Regions from separate parts of the Rossellomorea vietnamensis genome, predicted to be linked through region 3. Evidence: riboswitches for the same ligand, from Rfam matches in the RefSeq annotation. Region 3 holds a riboswitch; each other region holds the start of a gene.
What was found. A riboswitch is a leader RNA that binds a small molecule or an ion and turns the genes downstream of it on or off. The one in region 3 is predicted to bind thiamine pyrophosphate.
Positions count from the first base shown of each region.

Region 1 (2,270 bases), 980 kb from region 3:
CATATAATTTCCCAATAGTCAAAAACAGAAAAGTGGATGGCGCAATACCGAGCATGGTAAGAAGGGAATACGCCTTCACATCCATTCTCGCCATACCTGCAAGGAACGGGATGACATTCCCTATATGAAGCGGGCTTGCAATCGCCACGCTCCAAACACCGTATCGATTGAATTTTTTCCGGGCTGTTCGGAGCTTCTCAAGTTTCTGGGGCTTAAGCCTTTCTTCTATCTTATCTCCCAGTCTTAAACTGATATAGTAAGGAACATAGCTTCCCACTGTGTATAGGAGACTTCCCGCTAAAGATATGAACACCATTTGCAGCCACGTCAGGTGGAGGATGAATCCCATTGTTACGATAAAGAACGTCCCAATAAAAGGAAAAGCACTCCCTTCAATCAATAGAGAAAACAGTACACCCCATATCCCCCATTCTTCTGCTATATTTATCAACCATTCCGTCATGTGAATCACTCCTGTAAGCTTGTATCTTCAGTATAGAAGAGACCTTCTTATACGAACAGAATCCGCAGAGGTAATTTGCGCTAAGTCTTGAGATGTATTGACAGTATAAAGACCGGCCCTGAGACAGGCCGGTCTTTCGTTCCTTTATGATGCCTTTCGGCTGATTTCCTGTTGATGCGACTGCACTTTGATCAATCTTGGTGCGATATTGACGATGATCACCATCACAACGGAGCATAAAACTGCCGACCCCAACATGGTGATCCCATTTACTATAAGAGAAAATAGCAGCGGGGACATCTCATCCGGTGCATACTCCGCAAAGAACACGAAGCCGGCGATGAAATGCCAGAAGTAACGGGCAAGGCTTCCTGCGAATGTTGCCAGTACTACCCAGAAGAACGCTCTGGGCCGTTGTCCGCTTCCCAATGCGCTTTGGATTTTCCCGGCAAACATCCCGGCAAAACCGATAAAAGCAAAAGCGATGAAATACTCAATCACCATTTGGACCGGGGTCGCAATCCAGGCATCCCCGAGGGCAATCTGCAGGATCCCCCATAAAAAGCCTCCTATCAGTCCGGCTCTCCACCCTCTTCGATAAGATAATAGAAAGATCGGAACCATGGCAATCGAAATCGAGATACTCGGTGATAGCTTAATAGAAGGCAGCAAATCGAGAATGACCGCAAAAGCCGCCATCAATGAAGCTTCAAGCAATACGACAAGTCGTGTGTTTTTCATAAAAAAATCCTCCTTATGAACTGAAACGAAACCATAAGGAGGGAGAATGGAACAATCGAAATAAGCACAATGCTGCCTATTTTCCACATCCCTACGCTAGTCCTAACTAACAGGTTCAGAGGGTCAGAACAGATTGTTCACTCTCAGCTTTCGCTCCCCTTGTGGTACCGTTTATAAAGTTGTTAAGGTTCATTATACATGAAGAATGATATTTGAAAAGCATTAAGGTGTCTCTCTTAGAGGATCATGAAGGATGATGACGGGCATTGACTTAGGGGTTACCATGAATCCATATACCTTTCCATCTTTGTCCTTATACGCTACAGAATAATCTCCGAACTGGGGTGAGAATTCGACGTTTTGGTATTCAAGGTCAAGGTCCTGGTATTTCAGGCTCACATACAGGTTGGTGGCGATTCTTGCTGTCAGATGTTGTACAGTTGAAATCCGGTTGGCTACTATTATGAGGATGATTGCGAAACAGAGTAACATGACTTTCTTTGTCCTGGACAATCTGATCATTCATCAAGCCCCCTTTCATTTCTCATAACTACTATACTCTTATACTCTCTATTATATACCTATTCACTGAACCATGACAAAAGAGCTACTCTAATGGTGTGTGTCAAAATACCCATTTTCAGCAGCTCTTTTATCTTTATTTATTTCTTGTTCCTATTTCATAAGCGAGTGTTGTGCTCTATTCAATTTAAACTAAACTAAATTGTCTACTGAGTAGGCATGAAGCCTACGCTCCAATAGCCGTCTTCATCTTTTATCATCTGAAAGCCCATGGTGCCTTCACCGACGTTATCATACTTGATATAGCCATCGATATCGCTTGTTTGAATAAATTCACCATTTTCGATTCCTTTGAAGGTATTGAGGATATTTTCTTTTGTACCCCTGTCCGTTTTCGGTATTTCCTCGTCTTCTTCTTTTGTCCATCGTATATAATCCGGTCTGTCCGTGTACATTTCATAAACAAGGTCGTATCGTTCGTCCAGCGATGCCTGGACATATAGTTTGGCTAGACTGATGGGTGACAGTCCTTTCAAATGGACTT
Region 1 is NZ_CP104558.1:2,440,844-2,443,113, forward strand. It holds gene N5C46_RS12565 (DedA family protein) at 1-463, opposite strand, end outside; gene thiT (energy-coupled thiamine transporter ThiT) at 608-1,204, opposite strand; TPP riboswitch at 1,276-1,374, opposite strand; gene N5C46_RS12575 (hypothetical protein) at 1,427-1,726, opposite strand; gene N5C46_RS12580 (DL-endopeptidase inhibitor IseA family protein) at 1,933-2,270, opposite strand, start outside.
Region 1: it holds a riboswitch for thiamine pyrophosphate, as region 3 does, so the genes downstream of both, thiT (energy-coupled thiamine transporter ThiT) here and N5C46_RS07495 (ABC transporter substrate-binding protein) in region 3, are expected to answer to the same signal.

Region 2 (2,270 bases), 990 kb from region 3:
TTTCGGCTAAAAGGGCGACACCGGGTTTTCGGATGATCAAGAATGCCACTGTGGCCGCCATGAACCACATCCCATAGATGAGTTGATCTGCATGCAACCCGATCGGCTTCAACAGGTTATAAAATGGACCCCACAGCTTATAAATGACCCCGAACATGATGGAAATGACCACCGTCACTAAAATATCGGTCAGTTTTAATTTAGACATGTTGTTCGCTCATTTCTTTTCCTGCATCCAGTGGATTCTGAAACGGCCATTTTTCCAAGGTGTAAGCCATCTCCCAAAACTGCCATTCATAGATGCTGCTCATAATGAAATTTTCTTTCATTCTTTCTTTATCGTGTAAGGTCATTGTTCCTGCCAATTCATCAAGCCTATTGATTTGTTCCTCCACTAACTCTTTAAACCATTCCCCGCCGTATGCCTTAATCCATTCCTGATACACCGGTTGTTCCGGCGTGCATGATTTCAAGCGTTCCCCGATCTCATAATAGAGCCAGTAACATGGGAGGATCGCCGCCAGGATATCAGCTAAGCCCCCATATCTTGCGGAACGATACATATGGGACGTATAAGCGTACGCTGTAGGAGCCGGTTTGAAATTCTTTTTTTCTTCATCCGTGATCCCTAATCGTTTAGAGAAATTTTCATGAAGAGAAAGCTCTGCTTCATTGGTTCCTACCGCGTGGGATGCCATTCGTGATGTGGTATGTAAGTCCAATGCTTTTGCAGCACCAAGCGCCTGCACCTTCGAGAAATGTGAAAGGTAATAGGCATCTTGCAAGAGGTAGTACTTGAACTTCTCGATGGGGAGAGTCCCATCCCCGATCCCTTTGACGAAAGGATGATCGAAGCTTGTGTCCCAAATGTCGTTGACTTCGTTTCGTAACACTGTTGAAAATGTCATGATTTTCTGCTCCTATTCCAGACGACCCGAAATGGGCAACAAAAAAGCCACTTTCCATTATGCATACAGCATACAGAAAGTGGCTTGAGATCAGAATGATAGAAATATATTCTATGTGACCTTCAAACACCACTTCCCTACGCTGGTCTCAACCAGATCAGGTTCAAAGGGTCTTAAAGTCACACTTTAATCTCAGCCTTTTCGAAGGCACCCCTAGTGGATCGTCTTATGAAATTTTGTTTTCGATGCTATCGTATCATGATTTATTGAGTTGTCAACATAAAAAAAACAATATCATCATTCTTAATCGGATTCCATATGGCTGTCGAACTCAATGACAGCAAAAGGTGGAGCAGGTTTATGTTATGATATATTTTTTTATTAAAAATTTCGTCAGTTCGTTTCTACATCCCGATCATATCCGAATAAAAATTCAATATCATGCAAAATTATAAAATAGAGGGACGGACCTTCAAAAAGGTCCGTCCCTCTATTTATTTAAACCATCCTTTTTCTTTGGATTGTGTGATGGCTTCGATTCGGTTTTTCACTTCCAGCTTGTCGAGTATGGTGGAGATATAGTTCCTGACCGTACCTGTTTTAAGCTTTAGTTCATCGGCGATTTCCTTAGTGTTCTTTCCATCGGCAACGAGCTCGAGGACTTCTTTTTCACGGTCTGTGAGTGGATTTTCTTCGCTGTAGACATCATCCATCAGCTCCGGTGCATAGATACGCTTACCATCCATCACAAGCCGGATAGAGTTCGCGAGCTCCTCACTCGGACTGTCCTTCAACAAATACCCTTTCACGCCACCCTTTAATGCCCGCTGAAAGTAGCCTGATCTGGCAAAGGTGGTAAGGATGATCACCTTACAATCTTCCCCTTTTAATTCCTCTGCCGCTTCAAGTCCCGTCTTTTCAGGCATTTCAATATCCATGATACAAATATCCGGCTTCAGTTCATGAACGAGGGAAATGGCTTCTTCTCCATTGCCTGCTTTTCCTACCACTTCCATATCATCTTCAAGGCTCAATAGAGACCCTAATGCACCCAACAGCATCCGCTGATCTTCCGCAATCACAATTCGAATCATTCCATTCCCTCCCTGTCTGTCTGCTTGATTACTTTCGGAACCCGCATGATCAAGGTGGTACCATCCACCGAAACGATGTCTAGGCTTCCGTTGACAAATTCCAACCGCTCTCTCATCCCGATCAGACCACTGCCTTTGGACTGAGTATAGTCACTCCCGATCCCCACACCATCATCCTTCACCACAATGGTCATCTCTTTATCCGATTCCTCGATGATCAATTCACAAGTGGAAGCCTTGCTGTGTTTTACTACATTGGTCACAGCCT
Region 2 is NZ_CP104558.1:467,588-469,857, reverse strand. It holds gene N5C46_RS02530 (ECF transporter S component) at 1-208, opposite strand, end outside; gene tenA (thiaminase II) at 201-908, opposite strand; TPP riboswitch at 1,026-1,133, opposite strand; gene N5C46_RS02520 (response regulator transcription factor) at 1,403-2,002, opposite strand; gene N5C46_RS02515 (sensor histidine kinase) at 1,999-2,270, opposite strand, start outside.
Region 2: it holds a riboswitch for thiamine pyrophosphate, as region 3 does, so the genes downstream of both, tenA (thiaminase II) here and N5C46_RS07495 (ABC transporter substrate-binding protein) in region 3, are expected to answer to the same signal.

Region 3 (2,270 bases):
TGCAGGAGCATACCTTGCAACCCTTCATCTCATCCTTAAAGACTATCGGTGTCATTATGAAACGAAGGGCTGGGAGATTGAAAGACATGTAACAGAATGGGTGAAAGAGCTTGAAACTGAATCGATCGGCATAAGGGGGCAAGTGATCTTATCAAAGATGAAGGGGTGGGAGCATCCCTACCGGTGTTTGCCCCATCAATTCGTTCATAGCGACTACAATTCGGGGAATATTTTGATGGAGGGAGGAGAAGTGTGCGGGATCATTGATTTTGAACGAATCCGGACGGCACCCCGGATTACTGACATCGGCTACTTCCTCGCAGGTATGCTCAAAGCACTCCCGATAGAGAAAAAAGATGATTCAATGAAATGGATCCTGGCGTTTATGAAAGGATATGAAAGGCATGCCCCTTTGACTGCAGGAGAGAAAAGGATCTTGCCGTCAATAGTCATTCTCTTTCTCCTTCAATATGCCTTTTTAACCTATCATCAGGGATATTCAGAAGCTGGTACTTCGTGCATGGATTTCATCGAGAAGCTGTTTGAATACCCTTATTTCCGTGGAGTCTTTCAATATGAGAAGGAAAAGCTTGAATAACCTTTCATTCTATGGCAAAGTAGGGAGGAAGATAACGTTAAATTTCATATTCCACGTGTAGGGGGACCGGAGTGGCCGGTTGAGATTGTATCCTGTAGATACTGACCCTTTGAACCTGAACTGGCTGATACCAGCGTAGGAAACATTCTCTTAAACGATACATAACCTGTTTAACGATGCGTCCCGCGGCTGAAGCTTGGGGCGTTTTTTTGTTGTATCCCGGACTTTACGCCTCAACTGCCATTGGTTTACATTCATTTTCCAGAATAAGCGAAGAATATAGGAGTGAAACGTTATCACCGCTAAAGATCGAAGGAGGAATCACCATGAAAAAATGGATATTCCTCATCTGCTCTGTACTTCTTTTATCCGCCTGTAACGGCGGGGAAGATGCAGCTGATGAGAAGAAGGACAACCTTAAAAAAGTAAGTGTCGTACTCGACTGGACACCGAACACCAACCACACCGGATTATATGTAGCGAAAGAAAAAGGCTACTTCAAGGATCAGGGACTGGATGTAGACATCATCCTGCCCGGGGAAGCGGGTGCCGATCAGCTCGTAGCATCGGGGAAAGCCGATTTCGGAGTTGGATATCAGGAAGGTGTCACTCAAGCGAGGGTCCAGGATGTACCCATCGTATCCATAGGTGCCATCATACAGCATAATACGTCGGGGTTTGCTTCCCCGAAGAGTAAGGGTATTACAAAACCAAAGGATTTTGAAGGGAAAAGCTATGGCGGCTGGGGTTCACCCGTTGAGAAAGCCGTTATGGATTCAATCATGAAGCAAGAAAACGCGGATGTAGAAAAAGTGAATTTCATCAACATGGGAGACACCGATTTCTTTACTGCCGTTAAACGGGACGTTGACTTCGCCTGGATTTATTATGGATGGACAGGAATTGAAGCTGAACTCCGCGGTGAAGAGTTGAACATGATGTATGTAAAGGATTATTCTGATAAACTGGATTACTACACGCCAGTCCTCACAACGAATGAAAAAATGATCGATTCAGATCCTGAAACGGTGAAAGCATTCATGGCAGCTGCTTCCAAAGGGTATCAATTCACGATAGATAACCCGAAAGAGGCGGGGGAGATTCTATTAGATGCAGCCCCGGATCTTGATAAAGAATTAGTCATGAAAAGTCAGGAATGGCTTGCACCCAAATATAAAGATGATGCTGACCGATGGGGAGAGCAGAAACTGGAAGTCTGGGAGAACTATGCGTCATGGATGTATGAAAATGATTTATTAGATAAGAAACTCGAAAGCAAGAAAGCATTCACGAACGAATTCTTACCAAAATAAGAGGTGAACAAAATGGGGAACGCACTTGTAAGCATACAAATCATTCCAAAGACCAAGAACGGTGAAGATGTGATTCCATATGTGGATGAAGCGATCGCAATCATCGAAAAATCGGGAGTGCGATATGAAGTCCATCCTTTGGAAACGACGATGGAGGGGAATCTGTCTCAATTATTCAAGGTGATTGAACAGATGAATGAACGAATGATTGAAATAGGAAGCAAAAATGTCATTTCTCAGATCAAAGTATTGTACCAGCCGGATGGGATCGAAATGAACGACTTAACGGAGAAATATAAAGGATGAGGACATGGATTTCAAAAGGATGGAGACCCTTCTTGGTCCTCATCCTTTTATTC
Region 3 is NZ_CP104558.1:1,462,396-1,464,665, reverse strand. It holds gene N5C46_RS07500 (phosphotransferase enzyme family protein) at 1-598, shown strand, start outside; TPP riboswitch at 648-757, shown strand; gene N5C46_RS07495 (ABC transporter substrate-binding protein) at 925-1,911, shown strand; gene N5C46_RS07490 (thiamine-binding protein) at 1,924-2,217, shown strand; gene N5C46_RS07485 (ABC transporter permease) at 2,214-2,270, shown strand, end outside.